DNA from 2 places in the Streptomyces sp. NPDC014006 genome. Region 2 is predicted to be linked to the other one. Evidence: riboswitches for the same ligand, from Rfam matches in the RefSeq annotation. Region 2 holds a riboswitch; the other holds the start of a gene.

Region 1 (8,320 bases), on a different contig from region 2:
CGGACAGCGGGTGACGCGGGTCGGACGGGAACCAGTTGGGACGATTCGGACAGACCAGGATCATTCGCCGTGATCTACGCGCGAAGAAGTGTGCCGGGGGCGCTGCGAACTACGCCGGCGTCAGTACCGGCCCGGGGCGGGCGGGTAGCCGTAGCCGGACGCCGGCGCCTGGGGAGCGACGGCCGCATGCGCCTCACGGTCGTAGAACGGACGCGCGTTGCCACGCATCCACAGCACGACCGGATCGTGGTCGTCGCTCATCGCCACGGTCGACACCGGCAGCCCGTCCGGCACCGCGCCGAGGGATTGCTGCATCATCGCGCGTACGGCGTCGACGGCGGCCGGCGAGGTGTCGTAGACGTCCAGACCGATGGCGAGGTACGGCGCGCCGAGCGCCGGCTGCACCCAGGCGCGGCGCAGGGCGCGCAGCGGCGGGGTGCGGTGCGCGTTCTGCGCGAGCAGGGCGTAGAACTGCGGGATCTCGATGGCCGGTTCCGTCAGCCGCAGGGGGCCGGCGGGCTGGCGGTCCAGGCCGGTGGCGATCCGGCGCAGGTCGAGCCAGGGGATGCCGACGCCGCCGCCGGGGGCGTGCGGGTTGAGCCACAGCCCGTGGTGGCCGGGGTAGAGGGCCCGGGCCACGTCCAGGCCGTCGATCACCTCGTACGAGCGGTTCCAGCCGCTGGCGCTCAGCTCCTGGGCGGAGGTGACGCAGGGGGCGTAGCCGTGCCCGCCGACCTCCATCGTGCCGTACTGGGCGTCCGGGGAACCGGCCTGACCGTGCCACAGCAGCATCCAGATCTGGCCGGTGGCGGGGGTGGCGAGCGCGCGCAGGAGCGCCTCGTAGGCGTCGTACCGCCCGGGCGTCACCTGGCGCAGCATGTGCTCGACCTGGCCGGTCGCGGCCGTGCCGCTCGCGCTCACTTCGAATCGCCCTTTCGTACAACACCCTCGACCGAGCTATGAAACCAGGTTAAGTCGTGCGGGGGGAGCACCCGGAGAGCCCTGGGCGGGTCAGCCCGTCCGTGTGCAGCGGGTCAGCCCGTCCGTGTGTAGAAGGGCCGGACCTTCTCCCTCAGCCAGATCGCCACCGGGTCGTCGCCCGCCAGGTCCAGCAGGATCAGGTTGACCGGCCAGGGCGCCGGGGTGGCGCCCAGGGCCCGGCCCAGGGCGTCCAGGGGGGCGTTGCGCAGCTCGCCCTCCCATTGGGAGAGTTCGACGCCGACGAACATCACCGGGTCCGCCGTCTCGATGACGGCGAGGCAGCGGCGGGCCGTCAGGACGGTACCGGTCGCCTCGAACTCGGCGGAGGCCGTGGAGAGGAAGTCGACGGGGTCGTCCTGCCAGTCCGGCTCGTACAGGCGGACCCGGCCGCCGCTCGCGGGGCCGTCCAGCGGGCTGCGCCCGGCCCGGCACAGCTCGGCCACCGCGTCCGGCGGCAGCGGGACGCCGACCACGCCACCGGGGTTCACGGCGATGCCGACCTGCGCGGGCAGTCCGCGCGCGAACTCCACGGCGGGCGCGACGGTGTACGACATGTGGGAGCCGGTGACCTGGCGGAACTGTTCCTCGGAGCTGAAGACGGGGACGTAGGCCTGGCCGTCGATCTCCGTGGTGGGCAGGTCGAGGGGGCCGCTGTGCGGGCCACCGCCGTTGGGCAGGGGGATCCACAGGAAGCTGCGGCCGAGCACCTCCACGATCCGGCCGCCGGCCGACGGTACGCCGAGGGAGGCCGACAGCACCTCCTCCAGCTCGTTGCCGGGCCATCCGCCGTGCGGATGGGGGTGCGCCTGCGCCGGGAAGTCCGCCGGAAGGTCGGCCGGGAAGTCCATCTCTCCACCATCTGCTTCGAACCGCTGCTGTGGCCCAAAGGCTAACCGCTGCGGCCGGGGGCCGGTCCGGCCCGTCCGGCGCCGGGACACCCGCGGCCGCGGCCGGGCGTTCAGCCGCCGAAGGTGATGCGGCGCAGTGTGTCCGCCGCCGGGCGGTCCAGCAGGATCGCCGAGTGGCAGCCGGCGGGCAGCTCGCCCCGCTGGACGGCGGACAGCAGGCGGGCCGTGGCACGGCGGTGGCGGTGGAAGGCGAAGCGGGAGACGCCGCGGCCGCGTTCACGCTGGCCGGTCAGGGCGGTGTCCGGGTCGACGTCGAGCAGCAGCAGGTGCACGGCGCCGCCGCGGCGGCGGGCCACGCGGGCCAGCCAGCCGCGCACCCAGGACTGCGTGCCGCAGTCGTGCACGACGACGCCCTCGCCGCTCGCCAGGGCGCGGCGCAGGGCGGTGTAGTGGGCGAGGCGGACCAGCGGGCGGTAGAGCGCGTAGGGCAGCGGACGGGGCAGGCGGGCGTCGTAGCGGTCGCGGGTGTCCTGGGAGTCGACGCGTAGACCCGGCACCGCGCGGCGCATCAGCGTGGACTTGCCGCTGCCGGGCAGCCCGGTCACCACGACCACATCGCGCGGGCCGAAGAGCAGGGCGCGCGGGCTGCGGCCGGCCCGCTCGCGCAGGTCGCGCACCACCGGGCCGGGCCGTGCCTCCAGGGCGGCCACCGCCGGCTGCGAGGGCAGCGCGAGGCCCGGGGTCGTCGCGTACGCCGTGATCCTGTCCACCGTCATCGTCCTCCCCTGGGGTCAGGTGAAGACCTGCCCAACGTAGGTAAAGAGAAGGTAATGCCGGATGTCTCGTGTTTTCGTGTGCGTACCGCCACAACCCGGTTACAGATGCGGCCTGCCGCGATCGGGGCGAGGCGTGCAATGATGAGCCCGCCAACTGCATACCGGCCGTTTGAATCCGCGCGGGAGAGTTCCCAGCCCTGGCTGGGGCGCCGAAGGAGCAAGTCCCTCCCTTGAATCTCTCAGGCCCCGTTACCGCGCGGGCGAGGCACATCTGAAAAGCGGGCCGTCCACGTCGGCGGCCCCACCCAAGGTGCAAGCCAGGACCGCGCGCGGTCATGGCGAACCTCTCAGGTTCCGATGACAGATGGGGAGGAACTTCCTCGCCCTGTCCTTCCCCTGGGAGACGACCGACCGATGAGCAGTACCGAACTCCGTCACACCGCGCTCGATGCCCTGCATCGCTCGCTCGGCGCGACAATGACCGACTTCGCCGGCTGGGACATGCCGCTGCGCTACGGCTCCGAGCGCGACGAGCACAACGCCGTCCGCACGAAGGCCGGGCTTTTCGACCTCTCCCACATGGGTGAGATCACCGTCACCGGCCCGCAGGCCGCCGCCCTCCTCGACCACGCGCTGGTCGGCAACATCGGCGCGGTCAAGCCCGGCCGCGCCCGCTACACCATGATCTGCCAGGCCGACGGCGGCATCCTGGACGACCTGATCGTCTACCGGCTCGCCGAGACCGAGTTCATGGTCGTCGCGAACGCCTCCAACGCCCAGGTCGTCCTCGACGCGCTGGCCGAGCGCGCCGCCGGCTTCGACGCCGAGGTGCGCGACGACCGCGACGCGTACGCGCTGCTCGCCGTGCAGGGGCCCGAGTCGCCGGGCATCCTCAAGAGCCTCACCGACGCCGACCTGGACGGCCTGAAGTACTACGCCGGGCTGCCCGGCACCGTGGCCGGGGTGCCCGCGCTGATCGCGCGCACCGGCTACACCGGCGAGGACGGCTTCGAGCTGTTCGTGAAGCCGGAGCACGCCGTCGAGTTGTGGCAGGCGCTGACCAAGGCCGGCGAGGGCGTCGGCCTGACCCCGTGCGGCCTGTCCTGCCGGGACACGCTGCGCCTGGAGGCGGGCATGCCGCTGTACGGGCATGAGCTGACCGCCGAGCTGACCCCCTTCGACGCCGGGCTCGGCCGGGTGGTCAAGTTCGACAAGGAGGGCGACTTCGTCGGGCGCGAGGCGCTCGCCGCGGCCGCCGAGCGCGCCGAGTCCGACCCGCCGCGCGTGCTGGTCGGCCTGGTCGCCGAGGGCCGCCGGGTCCCGCGCGCCGGGTACCAGGTCGTCGCGGACGGCACGGTCATCGGCGAGGTGACCTCGGGCGCCCCCTCCCCCACGCTGGGCAAGCCGATCGCCATGGCCTACGTGGACGCGGCGCACGCGGCGCCGGGCACGCCGGGCGTCGGCGTGGACATCCGCGGCACGCATGAGCCGTACGCGGTCGTGGCGCTGCCGTTCTACAAGCGGCAGAAGTGACACTGGCGTAAGCCCTCCGACGTGACATGGGGCACATCGCCCCTGGTCACGCGTGTCTTCGCAGTCCCCCATTCATCAGCACCGACCCGCGTACAGGAGAATTCAGGCCATGAGCAACCCCCAGCAGCTGCGCTACAGCAAGGAGCACGAGTGGCTGTCGGGCGCCGAGGACGGCGTCTCGACGGTCGGCATCACGGAGCACGCGGCCAACGCGCTCGGTGACGTCGTGTTCGTCCAGCTCCCGGAGGTCGGCGACACGGTGACCGCGGGCGAGTCCTGCGGCGAGCTGGAGTCGACCAAGTCCGTCTCGGAGCTGTACTCCCCCGTCAACGGTGAGATCACCGAGGTCAACGAGGACGTCGTCAACGACCCGTCCCTGGTGAACTCGGCCCCCTTCGAGGGCGGCTGGCTGTTCAAGGTCCGCGTCACGGGTGAGCCGGGCGACCTGCTCTCCGCCGCCGAGTACGACGCCTTCATCGCCGGCTGAGAGGTCGCAGGAATCCCATGTCGCTTCTGAACACGCCCCTGCACGAGCTCGACCCGGACGTGGCCGCCGCGGTCGACGCCGAGCTCGACCGCCAGCAGTCCACCCTGGAGATGATCGCCTCCGAGAACTTCGCCCCCGTGGCGGTCCTCGAGGCCCAGGGCTCGGTGCTGACCAACAAGTACGCCGAGGGCTACCCCGGCCGCCGCTACTACGGCGGCTGCGAGCACGTCGACGTCACCGAGCAGATCGCCATCGACCGGGTCAAGGAGCTGTTCGGCGCCGAGTACGCCAATGTGCAGCCCCACTCCGGCGCCTCCGCCAACCAGGCCGCGCTGTTCGCGCTGGCCCAGCCCGGCGACACCATCCTGGGCCTGAACCTGGCGCACGGCGGCCACCTCACCCACGGGATGCGGCTGAACTTCTCCGGCAAGCAGTTCAACGTCGTCCCGTACCACGTCGACGACGACGGCCTGGTCGACATGGCCGAGGTCGAGCGGCTCGCCAAGGAGCACCGCCCCAAGGTGATCATCGCCGGCTGGTCGGCGTACCCGCGCCAGCTCGACTTCGCGGCCTTCCGCCGGATCGCCGACGAGGTCGAGGCGTACCTGTGGGTCGACATGGCGCACTTCGCCGGTCTGGTCGCGGCCGGGCTGCACCCCAACCCGGTGCCGTTCGCGGACGTGGTGACCTCCACCACGCACAAGACGCTCGGCGGCCCGCGCGGCGGCATCATCCTGGCCAAGCAGGACTTCGCCAAGAAGCTGAACTCCTCCGTCTTCCCGGGCTTCCAGGGCGGCCCCCTGGAGCACGTGATCGCAGCCAAGGCGGTCTCCTTCAAGCTGGCGGCCTCCGAGGACTTCAAGGAGCGCCAGCGTCGTACCCTGGAGGGCGCCCGCATCCTCGCCGAGCGGCTGACCTCGCCGGACGCCCGTGAAGCCGGGATCAACGTCCTGACCGGCGGCACCGACGTGCACCTGGTCCTGGTCGACCTGCGCGACAGCGAGCTGGACGGTCAGCAGGCCGAGGACCGCCTCCACGAGGTGGGCATCACGGTCAACCGCAACGCGGTCCCCAACGACCCCCGCCCGCCGATGGTCACCTCGGGCCTGCGCATCGGCACGCCGGCCCTGGCGACCCGCGGCTTCACGGCCGAGGACTTCGCCGAGGTCGCGGACGTGATCGCCGAGGCGCTGAAGCCGTCCTACGACGCCGAGGCGCTCAAGGGCCGGGTCCGGGCGCTGGTGGAGAAGCACCCGCTCTACCCGGGTCTGAACAAGTAAGTCACGCTCGCGGGGCACCGCGCACACTGGGAGTACCGGCGTGCGCGGTGCCCGCACCCCCGCACCACCCCCGTTCTGAGGAGTTCCCCCGTGGCCATCTCGGTCTTCGACCTGTTCTCGATCGGCATCGGCCCGTCCAGCTCCCACACGGTGGGCCCGATGCGCGCGGCCCGCATGTTCGCCCGCCGTCTGCGCAACGAGGACGTGCTCGGCTCGGTCGCCTCCGTGCGCTGCGAGCTGTACGGCTCCCTCGGCGCGACCGGACACGGCCACGGCACCCCGAAGGCCGTCCTGCTCGGCCTGGAGGGCGCCTCGCCGCGCACGGTGGACGTCGAGACGGCCGACGAGAGGGTGGAGGCGATCAAGGAGGCCGGCCGGCTGAAGGTGCTCGGCGAGCGCGAGATCGCCTTCTCCTTCGACGACGACCTGGTCCTGCACCGCCGCAAGGCCCTGCCCTACCACGCCAACGGCATGACGCTGTGGGCGTACGACGCGCAGGGCGCCGAGCTGCTGACCAAGACGTACTACTCGGTCGGCGGCGGGTTCGTCGTCGACGAGGACGCGGTCGGCGCGGACCGGATCAAGCTGGACGACACGGTGCTGAAGTACCCCTTCCGCACCGGCGACGAGCTGCTGCGCCTGACGAAGGAGACCGGCCTGTCGATCTCCGCCCTCATGCTGGAGAACGAGCGGGCCTGGCGCACCGAGGACGAGATCCGTGCCGGGCTGCTGGAGATCTGGCGGGTGATGCGGGAGTGCGTGGAGCGCGGCATGACCCGCGAGGGCATCCTGCCGGGCGGGCTGAAGGTGCGCCGCCGGGCGGCGACCACCGCGCGCAAGCTGCGCTCCGAGGGGGACGCGAAGGCCCTGGCGATGGAGTGGATCACGCTCTACGCGATGGCCGTGAACGAGGAGAACGCCGCCGGGGGCCGGGTCGTCACCGCCCCGACCAACGGCGCGGCCGGCATCATCCCGGCCGTCCTGCACTACTACATCAACTTCATCCCCGGCGCCGACGAGGACGGCGTGGTCCGCTTCCTGCTGGCCGCGGGTGCGATCGGCATGCTCTTCAAGGAGAACGCCTCGATCTCCGGCGCCGAGGTCGGCTGCCAGGGCGAGGTCGGCTCGGCCTGCTCGATGGCGGCGGGCGCGCTCGCGGAGGTCATGGGCGGTTCGCCGGAACAGGTGGAGAACGCCGCCGAGATCGGCATGGAGCACAACCTCGGCCTGACCTGCGACCCGGTCGGCGGCCTGGTCCAGATCCCGTGCATCGAGCGCAACGGCATGGCCGCGGTCAAGGCGGTCACCGCCGCGCGGATGGCGCTGCGCGGCGACGGCTCGCACAAGGTGTCCCTGGACAAGGTCATCAAGACCATGAAGGACACCGGTGCGGACATGAGCGTGAAGTACAAGGAGACGGCCCGGGGCGGTCTCGCGGTGAACATCATCGAGTGCTAGCGAGACGGCCCTCGGCCGCTGTCGGTCATCCGGCCCGTCGCTCGGCGTCCGACAGGCCTTCGACGGCCCGCGCCGTGATCTCCTCGACCGGGCCGACGGCGTCGACCGTCAGCAGGATGGCCTTGTAGTGGGCGAGGAGGGGTGCCGTCCGGCGGTGGTACACCCGCTGCCGGTGCCGGATGACCTCCTCGGTGTCGTCCGGGCGGCCACGGCCCAACAGGCGGGCCACGACGACCTCTTCGGGAGCGGTGAACTCCAGCACCGCGTCCAGCGCGGAGCCCGCGGCGCCCAGCATGGTGGCGAGTTCCCTCGCCTGCGGCACCGTGCGGGGGAATCCGTCGAGGAGGAAGCCGTGCCGGGCGTCCGGCTGCGCGAGCCGTTCCCGGACCATGCCGGACGTGACGTGGTCGGGGACGAGTTCGCCGGTGTCGAGGTAGTGCCGGGCCTCCCGTCCGAGCGGGGTGCGGCGCGTCACGTGTTCGCGGAAGAGGTCCCCGGTGGAGATGTGGGGGACGCCGAGCCGTTCGCTGAGCACGGCCGCCTGGGTGCCCTTGCCCGCTCCGGGAGGGCCGATGAGGACGAGTCGCATCAGTGCTGCGCACCTTTCATGTTCTTTGTCGGGTCTGCTCGTTGGTGACCGCGGCGTCGTCGTACGGCGCGGTCAGGCGGCATGGGAGGGGCAGGCGGGTTCCTCGCTGAGCACGAGCACCGGCCCGTGCGCGGCATTCGTCCGGCGGGTCAGGAGCTCGCACACCACCTCGGCCACGCCCGCCCGGTAGGCGTCCGGGCCCAGGGACGGGCTGGGCAGCAGGGTGTGGACGTCGATCCGGGGTGCCAGTTCGGCGGCCAGCCACTCGGTGAGCTCGGTCAGGCCGGCCAGGGCGACGTCCCGCGGCCCATCGCGTGGCGTGACCGCGACCACGTTGACCACCGAGCCGCCGTGCGCGGCCATCCAGC
Region 2 (8,320 bases):
TCAGCGACCTGGAGCGGATGACGCTGCTCAGCGACGGCGCGACCGTCTACGAGTGCACCTCGCCCGACGAGGTGCACGCCCTGCTGCAGGGCGGACAGGGCATCTTCGGCATCGCCGTCGGCGTGGTCTGGCGGGACGTGGAGCACGCGCTGTCCCAGCTGCACGGGGAGCGTGTCGACACGGGTGAGACCCTCGTCGGGCACAACCCCGGGGACGAGCTGGCGCGCAGGCGCAACCGGGCCGTCTAGGCCGGGGCTCGGCCGCGGCCACGCGACGCGGCGCCGGCTCTGCCGCAGCGGAACGGTGTCAGCTCCGCTGCCGCGGGGAGGTGCCGCCGCGGCGTCGGGGCGGCGTTGTCAGTGGTGTGGTGCAGGATCGGACATGTGAGGACCGCGCCCACGATTCTGCATCTGGACATGGATGCCTTCTTCGCGTCGGCGGAGCAGGCGTCCAAGCCCAGCCTGCGCGGGAAGGCCGTAGTCGTGGGCGGGCTCGGGCCACGCGGGGTGGTGGCCACCGCGTCGTACGAGGCGCGGGTGTTCGGGGTGCATTCGGCGATGCCGACGGCCCAGGCGCGCCGGCTGGCACCGAACGCCGCGTATCTCACGCCTCGCTTCACCTTCTACCGGGCGATCAGCGAGCAGGTGATGGGGCTGCTGCGGGCGCTGTCGCCACTGGTGGAGCCGCTCAGCCTGGACGAGGCGTTCGTGGACCTGGAGGCCGGGGGAGTCGCCTGGGACCGCGAGTCGGCGCAGCGGGCGGGGCTGAAACTGCGCGCGGACATCCGGGCCGTCACCGGGCTGACCGGGTCGGTGGGGCTCGCCGCGTCCAAGATGCTCGCCAAGATCGCCTCGGAGCGGGCCAAGCCGGACGGGCTGGTGCTGATCGAGCCGGGCACCGAGCGGGCGCTGCTCGGGCCGCTGTCGGTGCGGACCCTGCCCGGGGTCGGACCGGCGACCGGCGACCATCTGCGGCGAGCGGGGATCACCACGGTCGACGAGATCGTGGAGGCCGGGGAGGACGAGCTGGTCCGGTTGCTGGGCAAGGCCCACGGGCACGGTCTGTACAGCATGGCGCTGGCGCACGACGAGCGGCCGGTGGTGGCGGAGCGCGAGGCCAAGTCCGTCTCGGTCGAGGACACCTACGACGTGGACATCCACGACCGGCTGCGGATCGGGCTCGAGGTCCAGCGGCTGGCCGACCGGTGCGTGCGGCGGCTGCGCTCCGCCGGGCTGTCCGGGCGGACCATCGTGCTGAAGGTACGGCGGTACGACTTCTCGACGCTGACCCGGTCGGAGACGCTGCGCGGGCCCACGGACGACCTCGCGGTGGTCCGGGAGGCGGCGCTGCGGCTGCTGGACGCGGTGGACACGACGGGCGGGGTGCGCCTGCTGGGCGTCGGCGTCACCGGACTCGCCGACTACACGCAGGAGGATCTGTTCGCGCAGGCGGCGGGGGAGCGGGCGCGGGCGGAAGGGCCTCAGGAGGACGACGCCGATCACGCGCCGCAGCCCCTTCCCGAGGAACCTGAGCAGGTGGAGCGGCACTGGCTGCCGGGGCACGACGTACGGCACACCGAGTACGGGCACGGGTGGGTCCAGGGCAGCGGCCTGGGCCGGGTCACGGTCCGCTTCGAGACACCGGACTCGGAGCCGGGCCGGGTCAGGACGTTCCGGACGGACGACCCTGCGCTGGAGCCGGCGGAACCGCTGCCGCTGGTGCGGCGAAGACCGGACGCTGCGACGGCAGGCCAGGACGCCTCGGTGACACGCCAGGACGCCTCGGGGACAGCCCAGGACGACTCGCTGACAAGTCCCGACGGCTCGGCTTCGGGGGTCGTCGGCCTGGGGGCCGGAGCCGACGGGCGAGTGGCGGAGCGTGGTGCTTAGCGCGGAGGCGCCGGCGGTGGAGGGGGCGTCGGCGGCTCCGCCCCCTCCGACAGATCCGCCGGACCCGTCAGGACTCCTCCGTTCCGGCCAGTTTGCCGAAGTCGTGGTCCTGGAGCGGGGCAGGGGCGGCGATGTCGAGGCCGTAGTGGTGGTAGAGCTGGAGTTCCTGCTCCGGGGAGAGGTGGCGGCCCACGCCGAAGTCGGGGGCGTCCTTGATCAGGGCGCGCTCGAAGGGGACGTGCAGTGCGCCCTCGATCAGTTCGCTCGGCTCCAGCGGGACGAAGGCGTCCCGGCTGAACAGGCCCGTTCGTATGGCGGCCCACTCCGGCACGCCCGTGGCGTCGTCGAGGTAGACCTCGTCGACGGTGCCGATCTTGACGCCGCTGCGGTCGAACGCCTTGCGGCCGATCAGGTTGCGCGGATCGATCTCGGTCTGCACGGGCCCTCCACTTGGTCGCAAGACTGTTGTAAGCACTACGAAAGAGCACAATCGTGACGGTGGCCACTCGAAGGCCCCGGCGTTGACCTCGCTGGTAGGCTGACAACGGCTGCTGACCCCGTGCGGGAGAGTCCTCCAGACTTCATCGGAGGCGCCGAAGGAGCAAATCCTCCCCGGAATCTCTCAGGCTCACGTACCGCACGGACGAGGTCACTCTGGAAAGCAGAGCGGGTGTCGACGGCTTCCGCTCTCACCGACGGTGAAAGCCGGGTGCTCTCGGGCGCTCCGGTGAAGCTCTCAGGTCGAGATGACAGAGGGGGAGGCCGTTCGGGTACCCGTGCCGTGGTGCCCCTCGAAGGTCGCGTCAGACCAGGAGGCCTCCGCAATGACCGCCCATCGCATTCCGCTCTCCGAGCTCGAGAAGGGGATTCCCTTCGAACAGCGCCACATCGGGCCCGACCACGAGGCTCGGGCCAAGATGCTCGCCCAGGTCGGGTACGGCTCTCTGGACGAGCTCACCGCCGCCGCGGTGCCGGATGTGATCAAGAACGCCGACGCCCTCGACCTGCCGGGTGCCCGCAGCGAGGCCGAGGTGCTCGCCGAGCTGCGCTCCCTCGCCGACCGCAACCAGGTCCTCGGTTCGATGATCGGCCTCGGTTACCACGGCACCTTCACGCCGCCGGTCATCCTGCGGAACGTCATGGAGAACCCGGCCTGGTACACGGCGTACACGCCCTACCAGCCGGAGATCTCGCAGGGCCGTCTCGAGGCGCTGCTGAACTTCCAGACCATGGTCGCCGACCTGACCGGTCTGCCCACCTCCGGCGCCTCCCTCCTGGACGAGGGCACGGCCGCCGCCGAGGCGATGGCGCTGTCCCTGCGCATGGGCAAGAACAAGAAGGGTCTCTTCCTGGTCGACGCGGACGCACTGCCGCAGACCATCGCCGTCATCGAGACCCGTGCCGAGCCGACCGGCGTCGAGGTCGTCGTCGCCGACCTCGGCGACGGCATCCCGGCCGACATCGCCGCCCGTGAGATCAACGGCGTGCTGATCCAGTACCCGGGCGCCTCCGGTGCCGTACGCGACATCAAGCCGGTCATCGACCAGGCGCACGAGCTGGGCGCGCTCGTCACCGTCGCCGCCGACCTGCTGGCGCTGACGCTGCTGAAGTCGCCGGGTGAGCTGGGCGCGGACATCGCGGTCGGCACCACCCAGCGGTTCGGCGTGCCGATGGGCTTCGGCGGCCCGCACGCCGGTTACATGGCCGTCCGCGAGAAGTTCGCGCGCAGCCTGCCGGGGCGGCTCGTGGGCGTGTCCGTGGACGCGGACGGGAACAAGGCCTACCGGCTGGCGCTGCAGACGCGTGAGCAGCACATCCGCCGGGAGAAGGCGACCAGCAACATCTGCACCGCGCAGGTGCTGCTGGCCGTGATGGCCGGAATGTACGCCGTCTACCACGGGCCTGACGGCCTCAAGGGCATCGCGCAGCGCACGCACCGGTACGCGACGATCCTCGCCGAGGGGCTGAAGGCCGGCGGTGTTGAGGTCGTGCACGGCGCCTTCTTCGACACCGTCACCGTGCGGGTGCCGGGCCGGGCCGCCGAGGTCGTCGCCGCCGCGCGGGACAACGGGGTCAACCTGTACCCGGTCGACGCCGACCACGTCTCCCTCGCCTGTGACGAGACCACGACCCGCGACCAGCTGGCGAGCGTGTTCGGTGCCTTCGGCATCGAGGGCGACATCGAGGCGCTGGACGCCGCCGCCGGTGACGCGCTGCCGCAGGACCTGCTGCGCAGCGACGCCTACCTGACCCACCCGGTCTTCCACCAGCACCGTTCCGAGACCGCCATGCTGCGCTACCTGCGCAAGCTGTCCGACCGCGACTACGCGCTGGACCGCGGCATGATCCCGCTGGGCTCCTGCACCATGAAGCTCAACGCGACCACCGAGATGGAGCCGGTGACCTGGCCGGAGTTCGGTCAGCTGCACCCCTTCGCGCCCGCCGAGCAGGCCGAGGGTTACCTCACGCTCATCCATGAGCTGGAGGACCGTCTCGCCGAGGTCACCGGCTACGACAAGGTCTCGCTGCAGCCGAACGCCGGTTCGCAGGGCGAGCTGGCCGGTCTGCTGGCCGTGCGCGGCTACCACCGCGCCAACGGCGACGAGCAGCGCACCGTCTGCCTCATCCCGTCCTCCGCGCACGGCACCAACGCCGCCAGCGCCGTGATGGCCGGCATGAAGGTCGTCGTCGTCAAGACCGCCGAGGACGGCGAGATCGACGTCGAGGACCTGCGGGCGAAGATCGAGCAGTACCGCGACCAGCTGGCGGTACTCATGATCACCTACCCGTCGACGCACGGCGTGTTCGAGGAACACGTCGCCGACATCTGCGCCCAGGTGCACGAGGCCGGCGGTCAGGTGTACGTCGACGGCGCCAACCTGAACGCGCTGGTCGGCCTCGCCAAGCCGGGCCACTTCGGCGGTGACGTCTCCCACCTGAACCTGCACAAGACGTTCTGCATCCCGCACGGCGGCGGCGGTCCCGGCGTCGGCCCGGTCGCGGTGCGCGAGCACCTCGCGCCGTATCTGCCGAACCACCCGCTGCAGCCCACCGCGGGTCCGGAGACGGGCGTCGGCCCGGTCTCGGCCGCGCCGTGGGGCTCCGCGGGCATCCTGCCCATCTCCTGGGCGTACGTCCGGCTCATGGGCGGTGAGGGCCTGAAGCGGGCGACGCAGGTCGCCGTGCTGTCGGCGAACTACATCGCCAAGCGCCTCGAGCCGCACTACCCGGTGCTCTACACCGGCCCCGGCGGCCTGGTCGCGCACGAGTGCATCATCGACCTGCGCCCGATCACCAAGGCGACCGGCGTGAGCGTGGACGATGTGGCCAAGCGGCTCATCGACTACGGCTTCCACGCGCCGACGATGTCCTTCCCGGTGGCCGGCACGCTGATGATCGAGCCGACCGAGTCCGAGGACCTGGCCGAGCTGGACCGGTTCTGCGACGCGATGATCGCCATCCGTGCGGAGATCGAGAAGGTCGGCTCCGGCGAGTGGCCCGCGGAGGACAACCCGCTGCGGAACGCCCCGCACACGGCCAATGCGCTCGGCGGGAAGTGGGAGCACGCCTACAGCCGCGAGGAGGCCGTCTTCCCGGCCGGTGTGTCGGCCGCGGACAAGTACTGGCCGCCGGTGCGCCGTATCGACCAGGCCTTCGGTGACCGGAACCTGGTCTGCTCGTGCCCGCCGCTGGACGCGTACGAGGACTGAGACACGCTGAGATGAGTCGAGGGCCCCCGGCTGGGGGCCCTCGTCCGTTTCAGGCCGTCGCCGGGACAACCTCTTGTCGATGGCAGCGGTCGGTTCTGTTGATCAGGGCCCGGACGGAGAAGCCGCGGGTCAGGCCGGGTACGCGTGAGTCTGCGCCGCCTTGACCGTCGCCCAGACCGGCGCGCCCGGGTGCAGGTCGAGTTCCGCCGCGGCGACCGTGGTGAGGTCGGCGGCCAGCGGCAGTTCCCCGGTGAGGTCGGCGCGGATCTGGTCGCCGTGGGTCTCCAGGCCGGCCACCTCGCAGCGCCACAGGTTGCGGGCGCTGGAACCGGTGGGGCGATCCCGGTGCAGGGTGACCGCGCCCGGCGGGAACGCGACGAAGACCGCGCCGGTGAGGTGCTCGGTCGTGGTGATCCCGGGGCCCGCCTCCAGCGTCACGGTGTGGCCGTCGGCCCGGCCGCGGTAGAGGTTCAGGCCGACCAGCTGGGCGATGTAGTCGGTGCGCGGGTGGCGGGCGATGTCGGCGGGGGTGCCCTCCTGGACCACCCGGCCGTGCTCGATCACCACCAGGCGGTCGGCGAGCACCATGGCGTCCAGCGGGTCGTGGGTGACCAGGACGGCCACGGCCTCGAACTCGGCGAGATGACGGCGCAACTGGGCGCGCACCTCGAGCCGGGTGCGGGCGTCCAGGGCGGCCAGCGGCTCGTCGAGGAGCAGCAGCCGGGGACGGGTGGCGAGCGCGCGGGCCAGGGCGACGCGCTGGGCCTGGCCGCCGGACAGGCGGCGCGGCTTGGCGCCGGCGTACTCGGCGAGGCCCATGCGCTTCAGCCACGCGGCGGCCTCGGTGCGGGCCTCGGCCTTGCTCGCGCCCCGGCAGCGCGGCCCGAACGCCACGTTGTCCAGGGCCGTCAGATGCGGGAAGAGGAGATAGTCCTGGAAGACGACACCGACCGGGCGCGATTCCGGCGGCGTACGGTCCAGGCTGGTGCCGTCGAGGCACAGCCGGCCACCACTCAGCGGGGTGAGCCCGGCCAGGGCGCGCAGGGCGGTGGTCTTGCCGGCGCCGTTCGGACCGAGCAGGGCGACGACGTCGCCGGGCGCGGCGGCCAGGGTCACGTCGAGCCGGAAGGTTCCGCGGTCGACGACGAGATGGGCGTCCAGGCCCTCGGCGCCTCGGGCGGGGGCGGTGGTCGTCGGCTTCTCGGTGTCGGTCATGAGGTGGTCATCCATCGGTCCCGCAGCCCCGCCAGCACGGCCACGGACACCGCGAGCAGCACCAGGCTGAGCGCGATGGCCGCCGCCGGGTCGTTCTGCAGCGCGAGGTAGACCGCGAGGGGCATGGTCCGGGTACGGCCGGGGAAGTTGCCGGCGAACGTGATCGTGGCGCCGAACTCGCCGAGTGCCCGCGCCCAGGCGAGCACCGCGCCCGCCGCGACACCCGGCGCGATCAGCGGCAGGGTGACCCGGCGGAAGGCGGTGAAGCGGGAGGCGCCCAGGGTCTGCGCTGCCTCCTCGTAGCGGCGGTCGGCAGCGCGAAGGGTGCCCTCGACGCTGATGACGAGGAAGGGCATCGCCACGAACGTCTCCGCGAGGACGACGCCGGTCGTGGTGAACGGCAGGGTGACGCCGAACCAGGAGTCCAGCCACTGCCCGATCACGCCGTTGCGGCCGAGGGCGAGCAGCAGGGCGACACCGCCGACCACGGGCGGCAGGACGAGCGGCAGGGTCACCAGGGCGCGCACGAGACCGCGGCCGGGGAACTCGGTGCGGGCCAGCAGCCACGCCAGCGGGACGCCGACGAGAATGCTCAGCGCGGTGGCCGCGGTGGCGCAGACCAGGGACAGCTGGAGCGCCTGCCACACCTCGGTGCTGGTCAGCTGGTCCGGCAGGCTGCGCCAGGGGGCCCGGATCAGCAGGGCGACCAGGGGCAGCACCAGGAACGCCAGCCCCAGCAGCGCCGGCAGCAGCAGGGGCAGGGGGACGCCCGAGCGGGCGCGGCGGCGCCGCGGACCGCCCTGAACGGTGTCCGCGGCGCCGGTCTCGCCCAGGGACGTCATGGCTTCAGGAACCCGGCCTCGGTCAGCACCTTCTGGCCCTCGGCGGACTTGACCAGGTCGATGAAGGCCCGGGCCGCGGTGGCGTTGGGGGCGTCCTTCAGCAGGGCGATCGGGTAGTCGTTGACGGCCTTGGCCGACTCGGGGAACTCCACGCCCTGCACCTTGTCACCGGCCGCCTTCACATCCGTCTTGTACACCACGGCGGCGTCGGCCTCCTTCAGCTCGACCTTCGTCAGGGCGCTCTTGACGTCCTGCTCGTAGGAGACCGGGGTGAGCGTCAGACCGCTCGCATCGAGGGCCTTCTGGGCGGCGGCGCCGCACGGCACCGTCTTGTCGCACAGCACGACCTTCAGGCCGGACTTGGTGAGGTCCTTCAGGGAGGCGACCTTGCCGGGGCTGCCCGGCAGGGTGGCGATCTCCAGCTGGTTGCGCACGAAGGTGGTCGGCGCCGCGGCCGTGTCCTGGGCGTCCGAGACGATCTTCATGGTCTTCGGGCTGGCGGCGGCGAACACGTCGGCGGGGGCGCCCCCGGTGATGCTCGCCGCCAGGGAGTCGCTGCCGCCGAAGTTGAAGCTGACCTCGGTGCCCGGGTGCTGCTTCTCGAATGCCTGGCCGAGGGCCGTGAAGCTCTCCTTGAGGGAGGCGGCCGCGAAGACGGTGACCG

What was found. Region 2 has a riboswitch for glycine ahead of gcvP (aminomethyl-transferring glycine dehydrogenase). Riboswitches for the same ligand answer to the same signal wherever they lie in the genome.
Region 1: it holds a riboswitch for glycine, as region 2 does, so the genes downstream of both, gcvT (glycine cleavage system aminomethyltransferase GcvT) here and gcvP (aminomethyl-transferring glycine dehydrogenase) in region 2, are expected to answer to the same signal.

Annotation. Positions count from the first base shown of each region.
Region 1 covers NZ_JBICAJ010000012.1:25,725-34,044, reverse strand. Annotated here, with positions in the region: gene ACF1GV_RS32865 (enhanced serine sensitivity protein SseB C-terminal domain-containing protein) at 121-921, opposite strand; gene ACF1GV_RS32860 (enhanced serine sensitivity protein SseB) at 1,035-1,829, opposite strand; gene ACF1GV_RS32855 (AAA family ATPase) at 1,940-2,605, opposite strand; glycine riboswitch at 2,776-2,870, shown strand; gene gcvT (glycine cleavage system aminomethyltransferase GcvT) at 3,020-4,138, shown strand; gene gcvH (glycine cleavage system protein GcvH) at 4,248-4,625, shown strand; gene glyA (serine hydroxymethyltransferase) at 4,643-5,905, shown strand; gene ACF1GV_RS32835 (L-serine ammonia-lyase) at 5,996-7,363, shown strand; gene ACF1GV_RS32830 (adenylate kinase) at 7,389-7,952, opposite strand; gene ACF1GV_RS32825 (SDR family NAD(P)-dependent oxidoreductase) at 8,025-8,320, opposite strand, start outside.
Region 2 covers NZ_JBICAJ010000005.1:558,786-567,105, reverse strand. Annotated here, with positions in the region: gene ACF1GV_RS20860 (MerR family transcriptional regulator) at 1-248, shown strand, start outside; gene ACF1GV_RS20855 (DNA polymerase IV) at 384-1,889, shown strand; gene ACF1GV_RS20850 (PRC-barrel domain-containing protein) at 1,957-2,328, opposite strand; glycine riboswitch at 2,442-2,537, shown strand; gene gcvP (aminomethyl-transferring glycine dehydrogenase) at 2,714-5,599, shown strand; gene ACF1GV_RS20840 (ABC transporter ATP-binding protein) at 5,729-6,814, opposite strand; gene ACF1GV_RS20835 (ABC transporter permease) at 6,811-7,656, opposite strand; gene modA (molybdate ABC transporter substrate-binding protein) at 7,653-8,320, opposite strand, start outside.